2 linked regions of the Desulfatitalea tepidiphila genome follow. The protein of the gene in region 2 interacts with the protein of the main gene of each other region in a pairwise test. Links are inferred from orthologs where the notes say so. Each region holds a gene or a part of one and is shown on either strand. Other genes may lie near its edges.

Region 1 (4,904 bases), on a different replicon or contig from region 2:
GTGGGCGGCGACGTCAAGGTGAAGCCGGGGATGTTGGCCAGGGCCATCTCCACCACCTTGGCCGAAAACCGTTTACCCACCTTGTCGGCATCCGGATCCATGACCGTGATGCGCAGGAAGGCGAAGGCCTCGTCGTTGGTGGCCGGATCGATCTTTTCGGCGTGCACGAGCTGCACGTCCACCGTTCGGAACCGCTCCCGGCCGCCCAGGCTGTCGAACAGGGTGTCGGCGACGATCTCGGCCTTGCGGTCGATGTCCAGGCCGGTCAGCACCACGGTCATGGTGTTCTTGTAGCCGCCCAGGGTGTTGATGCACACCTTGGTGGTCTCCGGCGGCGGTTCGCCCCGGGTGCCTGCGCCCCGCACCCGGTCGGGCCCTTCCTGGGTCAGCGACAGGGTGTCGATCCGCACCGCCACGTCCGGGGTCAGGTAGGTCGGTGCCGCGATTTCATAGAGCAGTTGGGCCGTCACCGTGCCCACCGACACCAGGCCGCCGGTGTCCGGATGCTTGGTGATGACGAAGCTGCCGTCCGGATGCATCTCGGCGATGGGAAACCCTACGTTGCGGTAGGAGGGCACCTCGTGGACGAACGAATAGTTGCCGCCCGTGGCCTGGGCGCCGCACTCGATGATGTGACCGGCGGCATAGGCCCCGGCCAACCGGTCCCAGTCGGTGCGTTGCCAGCCGAAGCGCCAGGCGCAGGGGCCGGCCACCAGGGCGGCATCGGCCACCCGGCCGCAGATCACGATGTCGGCCCCCTGCGCCAGCGCCGCGGCGATGCCCCAGGCGCCCAGGTAGGCATTGGCTGTGATGGGAACGGCGCCGGCATCGGCCAGGGACACCCCCTTGTCCAGGTGGGTGAAGGGTTCACCGGCCTGTTGGAGCGTTTTCAGACGCGGCATCAGATCGTCGCCTTCGATGTAGGCGATTCTGGGCGACAACCCCAGCGTTTGAACGGTGGTCTTCAGTGTCCGCGCCAGGCCCGCGGGGTTCAATCCACCGGCGTTGGCCACCACGCGGATGCCCTTCTCCAGGCATTGGCCCATGACCGCTTCCATCTGTTTGAGGAAGGTGGGCACGTAGCCGCCCTCAGGCGACTTGAGCTTCTTCTGGAAGAGAATCGCCATGGTCAGTTCGGCCAGATAATCTCCGGTCAGCACGTCGATGGGGCCGCCCTGGACCATCTCCCGGGCCGCCGACAGGCGGTCGCCGAAAAACCCGCTACAGTTGGCGATGATCAGTTTTTCAGGATCGCTCATGCGGATCATTCTCCTTTGAATCGGGGCGGGCGTTTTTCCAGAAAGGCGGTGATGCCTTCCCGGGCGTCCCGGGTGCCTGCCACCTCGACCAGTTGGCCGCCGAGGAAGCGCACGGCTTCGGCCAGGGGCATCCGTTCGGCGGCGGCAAAGGCCGCCTTGCCCAACTTGAGGCCGATGGGGCTCTTGGCCGCCAGGGCGGCAAGCACCATGCCCACCTCGGCGTCGAAATCCTCCTCCGGCGCCACCCGGGTGACCAACCCCATCTCCAGGGCTTGGGCGGCGGTGAGCCGCTCGCCGAGCAGGATCATCTCCATGGCCTTCTTGCGGGGCACGTTACGGAAAATCAGGGCGCCGATCATCATGGGAAACAACCCGACGTTGACCTCCGGGGTGCCGAATTGGGCCGACGCCCTGGCGATCACGATGTCGCAGGCCAGCATGAAGCCGGTGCCGCCGGCCAGGCAGTGACCGTTGACGCGCGCCACGGTCGGTTTGGGAAATTCCGCCAGTCGGCTGATGAGCCGGGCATAGCTGTCGAAGTGGCTTCGACGGTCGGCGTCGTCCTGCATGCCGCCGCCCAGGTCGGCGCCAGAACAAAAGGCCTTGTCGCCGGCGCCGGTGATACAGACCACGCGCACACCGTCATCCGCCTGGGCCTGGTCCAGGGCCGAGTGGAACAGGACCACCGCTTCGGGCGTGATGGCATTGCGCGCGGCGGCCCGGTTGATGGTCACGGTGGCCACCTGCCCGTCGACTTGGTAGATCAGATCCTTTTCAGCCATGAACCGCCCTCCTTGATCGTTTCGACGATCATTACGCCGATTTTTACGACGCCCGTGACGACGCCCCTCCGGCGGATGGCGCCCCTGGCGAATCGGCCGCCTCGGGTTCGATATCCACCAGCACCTGCTTGGGCGCCACTTTCTCTCCTTCGGCCACGTTGATCCGCGTGACCACTCCGGAGTAGGGTGCAGTCAGGGTGGTGTCCATCTTCATGGCCGACACCACCACCAGGCCCTGCCCCTGTTCGACCGTCTGGCCTGCGGCGACCAGGATCTGGGTCACCACCGACGGCATGGGCGGCGTAACCGTCTTGGGCCCCGCTTTGGACCCTGACCGGGTACGCATTTGCGGCGCGCGGTCGTCCGACAGGAAAAAAGTGCACCCCTCGATCATCACCGCCTTGCCCTCGGCGGTTTCGACAGCGAACGCCGAGGTCTGGCGGCCGTCCACGATCAGGTGCAACCGGTGCTCGGAAATGCGCTCGAACACCACATGGGCTTCCCGATCGCCGAAGTTCGCGATAAACCCGCTCTCTCCGGACGGTTCCACCGCCAGGGCGATGGTCTCTTCTTTGTATCTCAGCTTCCAATCCATGCAGCCGATCCTCCACTTTCCGGTCCTGGTCGATGGCGGGCTACAGCCGCCAATGGTTCAACGTGTGCCAGGGGCCGGGATGCGCCGCAGTCGCAGCCACCGGCCCTGCCGTACGCGCCCGGGGCGCCATGGCATCGGCCGCATAGGCCATGGCAGCCAGTTCCAGGCGCTTGCGATCCGGCGCCCAGTCGGCGAAATGGGCGGCGATGAAATCAGTATAGGTCTCTCCGGCCTGGAACGGCGCCGAGGCGAGCACATCGAGCAGAAAGTCCATGGGCGTCCGCACCCCCAGCACCACATAGGATGTCAGGGCCCGGATCATCCGCCGGATGGCCAGCTCCCGGGTTTCCGCATGGACCACCAGCTTGGAGAGGATGGGGTCGTACTCCACCGGGACCTCGCTCCCGGCATAAACCCCGCAGTCGTTGCGGACGCCCGGCCCGGCCGGTTCCCGCAAGAATGCAATCCGTCCCGGCGACGGCATGAAGCGCTGCTCGGGGTCTTCCGCATAGATGCGGCATTCGATGGCGTGGCCCCGGCCGCGCACCTCGTCCTGGGTCAGGGCCAGCGGCCGGCCGGCGGCGATCTCGATCTGGTGGCGCACCAGGTCCAGGCCGGTGATCATCTCGGTGATGGGATGTTCCACCTGCAGGCGCGTGTTGACCTCCAGGAAGTAAAAACGGCCGGCCGGGTCCAGGATGAACTCCACCGTGCCCGCGTTCACGTAGCCGGCCGCCCGGGCCGCCGCCACGGCCGCCTGTCCCATCTCGGCGCGCAGCTCGGGGCTCAAGGCCGGGCTGGGGGTCTCCTCGATGATCTTCTGGTGCCGGCGCTGGATCGAACACTCCCGTTCGAAGAGGTGAAGGATTCGGCCCTGGCCGTCGGCCAGGATCTGGAACTCCACGTGCCGCGACTTGGGCAGAAATTTCTCCAGGTAGATGGTGCCATTGCCGAAAGCGGCGGCCGCCTCCCGGGAGGCCGCCCGGCAGGCCTCGGCCAGGTCGTCGGGGCGCTCGACGATGCGCATGCCTTTGCCGCCGCCGCCGGCCGATGCCTTGACGAGCAGCGGGAAGCCGATCCGTTCGGCAGCGGCCGCCCAGGCGCCGGGGGCGTCGGCCGCCTCGATCATGCCCGGTATGATGGGCACCCCGCCCGCCTGCATGATCCGCCGCGCCGTGAGTTTGTCCCCCAGGCTGCGGATCACCTGGGCCGGCGGACCGATGAAGACGATCCTTTCCCGCTCGCAGCGTTCGGCGAAGTCCGCATTTTCGGCCAGAAACCCATAACCGGGATGAACGGCCTCGGCGCCGGTCTGTTTGGCCGCATCGACGATGCGGTCGATGTCCAGGTAACTCTTGGATGGCTCGGCGGGTCCGATGGGCACCGCCTCGTCGGCCTCCAGGGCGTGCAGGGCGTGCCGGTCGGCATCGGAACAGACGGCCACCGTGGCGATGCCCATCTCCTGGCAGGTGCGCATGATCCGCACCGCGATCTCTCCGCGGTTGGCGATCAGAATCTTTTTAAACATGCGGTTCCCCATGGGATTGGCCTCTGCTGTCGGGCATGGGTTACAATGAATGTTACATGCGGAAAATGCCGTAGCCGTGTACATCGCTGCGCAAAGGCGCGTTGAGGGCCGCGGAAAGGCCAAGCCCCAGGACGTCGCGGGTCTTGGCCGGATCGATGATCCCGTCATCCCAAAGGTTGGCGGTGCTGTAATAGGCATCGCCCTCCTTGAGGGCCGCCGCGATGACCGGCTCCCGGATGGCCTCGACCTCCTCCCCGGTCATGGGCGGCTGGCCCGCCCTCGCCCGCTGGTCGTTCTGCAGGGTGATGAGCACGTCGGCCGCCTGGCGGCCCCCCATGACCCCGATCTGGTGGTTGGGCCAGGTCCACAAAAACCGAGGCCCGTATGCCCTTCCGCACATGGCGTAGTTGCCGGCGCCGAACGATGCGCCCACCATGACGGTGAACTTGGGGACCGTGGCCGTGGCCACCGCGTTGACCATTTTATGGCCGTTCTTGGTGATACCCCCGCGCTCGTAATCCCGGCCGATGATAAAACCGGTGATGTTCTGCAGGAACACCAGGGGAATCTGGCGCTTATCGCACAACTGGATGAACTGGGTGCCCTTCAGGGCGCTTTCGGAAAAGAGGATGCCGTTGTTTCCCAGGATGCCCACCGGGTAGCCGTGAATGTGGGCGAAACCGCAGATCAGGGTGGCGCCGTACATCTCCTTGAACTCGATGAACTCGCTGCCGTCCACG
Region 2 (7,672 bases):
CAGCAGACGGTAGGCCTCCAGGGTGCGGGGCACGTCCGACGCCTTGATGGAAATTTTGATCTGGTCGAAGCCGGTGCGCTCCAGCAGGGCCACGTGGCGCATGGCACTCTCCACCATGGCCTGAGCCGTGGCGCCATTATAGGTTTTAAGCAGATCCTTTTCAAGCGAGCCGGCATTCACCCCGATGCGGATCGGCAGCCCCAGGTCACGGGCGCAATCCACCACGGCCTGTACCTTGCGCTGCCCGCCGATGTTGCCCGGATTGATGCGCAACCCGTCGGCGCCCCGCCGGGCGGCTTCCAAGGCCAGGCGGTAATCGAAGTGGATATCGGCGATCAGTGGAATATGGATCCGGGCTTTGATGTCGGCAATGGCCTCGGCGGCCTGCTGGTCCGGCACGGCCACACGCACGATCTCGCATCCGGCGGACTCGAGCCTCCGGATCTGTGCGACCGTGGCGGCGGCATCCTGGGTGGGCGTGTTGGTCATGGATTGCACGGTGATGGGCGCATCGCCGCCCACCGGCACTTTTCCCACGTGAATCTGTCGGCTCTTGCGTCGTATCATGGGTGCCGTCCCGACCGAATCGGCCGCGCCGCTATCGGATCCCGCAAAAAGGATTGTATCGTTTTTCCCTGCCGATGGTGGTCGCCTCCATGTGGCCGGCGTAGACCGCCACGTCCTCGGGCAGGGTGAACAGTTTGGTATGAATGCTGCGGATCAGGGTGTCGAAATCGCCGCCCGGAAAATCGGTGCGGCCGATGGATCCGGCGAAAAGCGTGTCACCGACGAAAACGGCGTTGTCGGTATAGAGCGAGATGCCCCCGGGGGTGTGGCCGGGGGTGTGGAGCACCTTGAAAACAATGTGGCCGACGGTCACCGTATCGCCGTCTTCGAGCAGCCGGTCCGGTTCGGGCGAATCCTCGGACCGCATGCCCCACATGGCCGCCGCACCGGAGAGTTGAGCGAGCATGGGCGCATCCTGGGGATGGATCATCAGCTCCGCACCGGTGGCCTTTTTGAGGGCCTTGTTGGCGCTGACGTGATCGAAGTGTCCGTGGGTGTTGATGATCGCCTTGAGGGTCAACCGGTCTCTGGCCAATGCCAGAAGGATCTGATCCACATCACCGCCCGGGTCGATGACGGCCGCATGGCGCGTCTCCTCGCAGCCGAGGATATAGCAGTTGGCCTGAAGCGGCCCGACCGGCATGGCGCGAATGATCATGATGATATTTCCTTTCTCGGTGGGGAACCGTTGCGTCGCCTGGACCATTAAAGGTCGTTGATCGCCTGGGATGCGGTCCCGTCGCCGGCCGGGGGCGTCTCGACCGTGGCCAGCTGCCCCTTTTCGATGGCAATGCGGATGCTGTCCAGGATACCGTTGATGAACGAGCCGGATTCCGGAGAACCGAATTTTTTCCCGATATCGATCGCTTCGTTGATGGTCACTTTGGCTGGAATATCGGCGCAGTAGATCAACTCGAACACGGCCATGCGCAAAATATTACGATCCACACAGGCCATGCGCCGCATCTTCCAATTACTGGAATAGGTCTCGATCACGGCGTCGATATCGGCCTTGTATTGCAGCACGCCGTTGACCAGGAGTTCGAAAAAGCTTTGAAAACGCTTGCCTGGTGGAAAACAGCGGCAGTAATCGGTCAGCATCTCCGCACTGAACGCACAACTCATGTCCATGCTGAACAGCGCCTGCATGGCTAATTCTCTGGCTTGTCGACGGGTCCCCATATCAGATCTTTTCCACCGCCCCCATCAGGTTGGCCATCTCGACGGCTGCCAGAGCCGCATCCCAGCCCTTGTTACCGGCCTTGCTGCCGGCGCGCTCAATGGCCTGTTCGAGCGTGTCGGTGGTCACCACACCAAAGATGATCGGCATGCCTGTCTCCATGCTGGCAGCGGCAACGCCCTTAGACACCTCTGCGCTTACATAGTCGAAATGGGGAGTGGCCCCGCGAATGACGGCACCCAGGCAGATGACGGCATCATGCTGCTTGCGGGCCGCCAGCTTCTTGGCCAGCAGGGGTATCTCAAAGGCGCCGGGCACCTTGACGATATCGATGTCTTCCGCTTTGGTGCCACTGCGGGTCAGGGCGTCAACAGCACCACCGACCAGCTTGTCGGTGATAAAATCGTTGAACCGGCTCACCACGATGGCGAACTTTTTCCCTTCGGCCACAAGATTGGCTTCGATGATATTGGGCATCGTTAAACCTCCGATTGAGTGACTGCTCAAAATGTTGTCAGTAAAACCAGGCGGCCGCGCGTGGCGACCGCCCGCCATGTCCGATGGCTCTCCGCAAAAACAGGATTACTGCTCGATCAAATGCAACAGGTGCCCCATCTTCAGCTTCTTGCACTCCAGGTAGCAGCGATTGTGTTCGTTGGGCGCCACCTCGATGGGAACCAGCTCCTCTATGCTCAGGCCGTAGCCGTCCAACCCGACCATTTTCTTGGGATTGTTGGTCAACAGACGCATTTTGCGGACGCCCAGGTTGCGCAACATCTGGGCGCCGATGCCATAATCGCGCAGGTCATCCTTGAATCCCAGCTTGAGATTGGCCTCCACGGTGTCGAGGCCCAGCTTCTGTTGCAGCTCGTAAGCTTTGAGCTTGTTGACCAGTCCGATGCCCCGTCCCTCCTGGCGCAGGTAGATAATCACCCCGGTGCCCTCTTTTTCGATCATGCCCATGGCCCTGTGCAGTTGATCACCGCAGTCGCAGCGCAGAGAACCGAAGATATCCCCGGTCATACACTCGGAATGGACGCGCACCAGCACGGGCTTGTCCGGGCTGATCTCGCCTTTGATCAGGGCGATGTGGGTCAGATGGTCCACGTCGTTTTCAAAAGCGACGATGCGGAAATCTCCGCCGAAAACCGTGGGAATGGCGGTTTCGGCCGCGCGATGCACGAAAAACTCGTTGCGCATGCGGTATTCCACCAGGTCCGCGATGGTCACGATGCCGATGTCATGTTTTTCACTGAACTTTTCCAAGGTCGGCATGCGCGCCATGGTGCCGTCTTCGTCCATGATTTCGCAAATCACGCCGGCCGGTTTCAATCCGGCCAGCCGCGCCAGGTCCACCGATCCTTCGGTCTGGCCGACGCGCACCATCACGCCGCCGTCCCTGGCCCGCAAGGGAAAGATGTGGCCGGGCCGAACCAGATCCCGGGAGGTCGCGTTATCGGCCACCGCCGTCAAGATGGTGGTGGCCCGGTCCGCGGCGGAGATCCCGGTGGTCACACCGCGCTTGGCCTCTATGGAGACGGTGAATCCGGTCTCGAAGGGAGAGGTGTTGTTCTTGACCATCATGGGCAAGTCCAACTTGTCGCACTTTTCACTGGTGAGCGACAGGCAGATCAGCCCGCGGCCGTATTTGGCCATGAAATTAATCGCCTCGGGGGTGACCTTCTCGGCGGCCATGGTAAGATCGCCTTCGTTCTCCCGATCTTCGTCATCCACGAGGATGACCATCTTCCCGGCGGCAATCTCTTCGATTGCCTGTTCGACTGTGATGCGTGACATGGTTCTAAACTCTCCTGTTTCGATTTCGTGCCAATGCACGATGGCTTTTCCAGCGGGCGCTGCTACCGATCCAGAAACCCGGATTTGGCCAAAAGGTCCATACTGACACCAGGGCCGGCGGTCGGGGTTCCGGTTCCCTCCTGGAGGCGTAACACGAATCGCTCCACGTATTTTCCGATGATATCGGTCTCAATATTGAAAAGGTATCCCACACCCTTGCGGCCGATGGTGGTGACGGCGGCGGTATGCGGAATGATGCTCACCTGGAAACCGGCCGTATCGCATTGATTGATCGTCAGGCTGATACCGTCCACGGCCACGGATCCTTTTTGAATCATATAGCGGGTCAGCGCCTGGGGGGCGCTGAAGTCCAGGATCCAGGCGTTGGCATTGATGTCGCGCCGCTCCAGCCGGGCCATACCGTCGATGTGGCCCGACACCAGATGGCCGTCCAGTCGATCGGACAACCGCAGGGCGCGTTCCAGGTTGACCCGTTCGCCAATTTTCAAGGCCCCGAAAGTTGTCTTGGACAGGGTCTCGGGTGACACGTCACAGGTGAACCGACGCCCGGAAAGGGTCACTGCCGTGAGGCAGGCGCCGTTGACGGCAATGCTGTCGCCGATGCGCGTCCCCTGCAGGTCGAAATCTGCCTCAACGGTCAGCACCCGGCCGGTACCGGAGGCGCGCATCGCCGCCAGGGTGCCCATTCCTTCTATAATACCTGTGAACATAAACTATCCACGCTTCGGCCTTGATGCACTCCAAATTGATAAAACTGAAAAAAGTCGCAGAGGCGTCATGCCGGCGAACGCCGGCATCCAGAACCTATTGGAAATACCGGATCCCGGCTTCCGCCGGGTTGACGGGAGAGCGAATTCCGTACGTGTTACGGTGCCGTCAACACTAATCTAAAACAATAAGATCAAAATCCTTCTATACAATCGATCACCGCGCTCGCCACACTGTTCTTTTAAGCCGATCGTCCTGTCCTCCCCCTGGTCTTCATTCGCCCATGTCATGCCGGTATCCCTGCACCAGGATATCCGCCCCCACCCGTTCCACGGTGACGTTCTCGAGGGCCAAGGCCTCTTTCATCCACTGGGGGCCGGGACCGGCGCACATGGGCACACCCTCGCCGGCCAACAGCTTCGGGGCATAAAACAGCGCGAGCTTGTCCACGATGTCCGATCGCAAGGCGCTGCCCGCCACTGTTGCACCGCCTTCGATGAGCACGCTGGCGATGTTCATCCGTCCCAACTGTGCCATCAGTGCCACCATATCGACGAGCACCCCATTCAGGGGGACCTCCAGAATCCGGGCCCCGGCATCGGTCAGCATCCGGTGCCGCTGCCGGTCGGGTTCCGGACCGCACACCAGATAGGTGGGCGCCTCTGAACGCTGCCGAAGCATTTGCGCGTCGGGCGGCATGGCCAGGTGCGTGTCAAGGACCAGGCGGATGGGATCGACGCCCGCTTCGTCCTGTAGACGCGCGGTCAGTTGGGGATCATCCGCCTTGACCGTGCCGATCCCCACCAGGATGGCATCCATGCGATGTCTCATCCGGTGCACCATGGACCGGGCCTCCGGGCCGGTGACCCAGCGGGCATCGCCATTGCTTGTGGCAATGCGGCCATCCAGGGTCGCGGCGATTTTGAGCACCACGAAAGGCCGCCGGGTCCTGACGAATTTGACGAAACTCTCGTTGAGCCGGCGCGCTTCCGCTTCCCGGATGCCACAGACCACCTCGAGGCCGTGATCGCGCAAAAAGGAATTGCCGCCGCCGCGCACATCGGGGTTGGGATCGGCCATTGCGACCACGACCCGCCGGATGCCGGACCGGAGAATTTTCTCCGTGCACGGCGGCGTGCGGCCATGATGGTTGCAGGGCTCCAGGGTCACATAGAGGGTGGCGCCCACCGCCTGTTCGGCGGCATCGTCGAGGGCATGGACCTCGGCATGGGGGCCGCCCACGGCCTGGTGATAACCTTTCCCGACGATCCGTCCGTTTCGGACCACCACGGCACCCACCATGGGATTCGGGGATACCCGCCCCGCCCCCCTGGCCGCCAGTTCAAGGGCGATGGCCATGTATTCGTTGTCGTTCATGCCGCCGTCAGCGTCCGATGATCCGTCTTTTCCATCAACGCTCGCTCAAGAGCGTCTTCAGCTCCGCCACGAAATCATTCACATCCTTGAATTCCCGGTAGACCGAGGCAAAACGTACGTAGGCGATATCGTTCAAGGTGTGGAGCCGCCCCATGATCTTTTCGCCGATCACCCGCGAAGGAATCTCCTTTTCACCGGTTTCACGCAGGTCACGCTCCAGATCATCGATGAAATCCTCGATAACGTTCATGCTGATATCCAGCTTCTGGCACGCCTTCTGAAGCCCGACACGCACCTTGTCCCGATTGAACACCTCGCGCCGCCCATCCTTTTTAACGATCATGATGGGGATCTCTTCGATGTGCTCGTAAGTGGTAAACCGCCGGGCGCAGTCGGTACACTCCCGACGGCGCCGAATCACCGTGCCGTCTTTGCTTACCCGCGAATCGATCACCTTGTTGTCCATCTCCCCGCAAAACGGACACTTCATGGCCCCACCTCCGTGTGACTGCTTGGCAATTGAACGAGTTCCACTCCCGCTTCGGCCAACATCTCCTCGGACATGACATCGGCATAACCGGACTGGTAGACAATCCGAACAATCCCTGCGTTGATGATCATCTTGGCACAAATGGAACAGGGCAGATTGGTGCAGAAAAGATCGGCACCCTTGATGGAAACGCCGTGGTAGGCGGCCTGGATGATGGCATTCTGTTCGGCATGGATACCGCGGCACAATTCGTGCCGCTCACCCGAAGGCACCTTCAATTTCTCCCGCAGGCAGCCCACTTCGAAACAATGGCGGACCTGGCTCGGCGCACCGTTGTACCCGGTGGACAGCACCCGCCGGTCCTTGACGATAATGGCCCCCACTGCGCGCCGCAAACAGGTGGAGCGCTTGGCCACCAGGCAGGCGATATCCATAAAATATTGGTCCCACGAGGGCCTCTCTTCCGGATGCCGCATGGCTAATGCCTTCACTTTAAACTTCTCACTTTACACTTTAAACTTCCGGCGAAGCCGGTCTAAGCATACAATGGAAACGCATTGCACAGCTCGGCCACCTCAATGCGCGTCCGCTCGATCACCCGCTGATTGTCCGGGTCCTTGAGGACCTCGATCATCAATCCCGCGATCTGGTGCATCTCCTGGACCCCCATACCCCGGCTGGTCAGGTAGGGCGTCCCGATGCGCACGCCGCTGGTGACCACAGGTCCGCGCCGGTCGAAGGGCACGGCATTTTTATTGACCGTGATGCCGGCGCGGCCCAGGGCGATTTCGGCCGCCTTGCCGGTAATATCCCATGTGGTCAGGTCGGCCAGCATGAGATGGTTGTCCGTCCCGCCGGAAACCAGCGGCAATCCTGCCGACTGGAGGCTCTCGGCCAGGGCCTGGGCGTTGGCCAGAACGCGCTCCTGGTACGTTTTGAATTGGGGGAGCAATGCCTCCTTGAAGGATACGGCCTTGGCGGCGATCACATGCATCAACGGCCCGCCTTGAATCCCAGGGAATACCTCGCTGCGCAATTTGGCTTCGAATTCCGCCTTGGCCAGAATCAGTCCACCGCGTGGTCCGCGCAAGGTCTTGTGGGTAGTCGAGGTGACCACATCCGCATAAGGCACCGGCGAAGGATGAAGGCCCGTGGCCACCAACCCGGCAATGTGGGCCATGTCCACCATCAATCGTGCACCCACCGATGCGGCGATCTGGGCGAACGCGTCAAAATCGATGATACGCGGATAGGCGCTGGCCCCGGCTACGATCAGCTTGGGTCGATGTTCATTGGCCAATCGCCGCACCATATCGTAGTCGATCCGGCCGGTCCGGCCATCGACGCCGTAATGGACGAAATGGTAGAGCTGCCCGGAAAAACTCACCTTGGCACCATGGGTCAGATGCCCGCCATGGGCCAAATCCATACCCAAGACCGTATCCCCGGGCTGAAGCAGGGCGAAATAGGCCGCCATATTGGCCTGGGAACCGGAATGGGGCTGAACGTTGACATAATCGGCGCCGAACAGT

Evidence for each region. The genes of interacting proteins can lie anywhere in the genome.
Region 1: the proteins of ribD (region 2) and DFT_RS17925 interact in binary tests that used the Escherichia coli proteins (3 or more experiments, as listed by UniProt). The link is inferred for Desulfatitalea tepidiphila from one-to-one orthologs.

The regions. Positions count from the first base shown.
Region 1 is NZ_BCAG01000005.1:23,202-28,105, forward strand. Bases 1,921-4,904 are described here. They hold DFT_RS17925 (acetyl-CoA carboxylase biotin carboxylase subunit), read right to left. Parts: upstream 4,165-4,904; coding sequence 2,677-4,164; downstream 1,921-2,676. Other genes in these bases: DFT_RS17915 (enoyl-CoA hydratase/isomerase family protein), read right to left, coding at 1,921-2,041; DFT_RS17920 (acyl-CoA carboxylase biotin carboxyl carrier protein subunit), read right to left, coding at 2,085-2,636; DFT_RS17930 (carboxyl transferase domain-containing protein), read right to left, coding at 4,217-4,904. In the rest of the region: DFT_RS17910 (acyclic terpene utilization AtuA family protein), read right to left, coding at 1-1,259; more of DFT_RS17915, read right to left, coding at 1,265-1,920. UniProt on the Escherichia coli protein: This protein is a component of the acetyl coenzyme A carboxylase complex; first, biotin carboxylase catalyzes the carboxylation of the carrier protein and then the transcarboxylase transfers the carboxyl group to form malonyl-CoA.
Region 2 is NZ_BCAG01000001.1:29,728-37,399, reverse strand. What follows is about bases 3,599-6,518. They hold ribD (bifunctional diaminohydroxyphosphoribosylaminopyrimidine deaminase/5-amino-6-(5-phosphoribosylamino)uracil reductase RibD), read right to left. Parts: upstream 5,651-6,518; coding sequence 4,547-5,650; downstream 3,599-4,546. Other genes in these bases: DFT_RS00150 (deoxycytidylate deaminase), read right to left, coding at 6,137-6,518; nrdR (transcriptional regulator NrdR), read right to left, coding at 5,685-6,140; DFT_RS00165 (riboflavin synthase), read right to left, coding at 3,607-4,275. In the rest of the region: ispG (flavodoxin-dependent (E)-4-hydroxy-3-methylbut-2-enyl-diphosphate synthase), read right to left, coding at 1-567; DFT_RS00185 (MBL fold metallo-hydrolase), read right to left, coding at 599-1,225; transcription antitermination factor NusB, read right to left, coding at 1,273-1,749; ribH (6,7-dimethyl-8-ribityllumazine synthase), read right to left, coding at 1,751-2,224; DFT_RS00170 (bifunctional 3,4-dihydroxy-2-butanone-4-phosphate synthase/GTP cyclohydrolase II), read right to left, coding at 2,330-3,544; more of DFT_RS00150, read right to left, coding at 6,519-6,616; glyA (serine hydroxymethyltransferase), read right to left, coding at 6,676-7,672. UniProt on the Escherichia coli protein: Converts 2,5-diamino-6-(ribosylamino)-4(3h)-pyrimidinone 5'-phosphate into 5-amino-6-(ribosylamino)-2,4(1h,3h)-pyrimidinedione 5'-phosphate.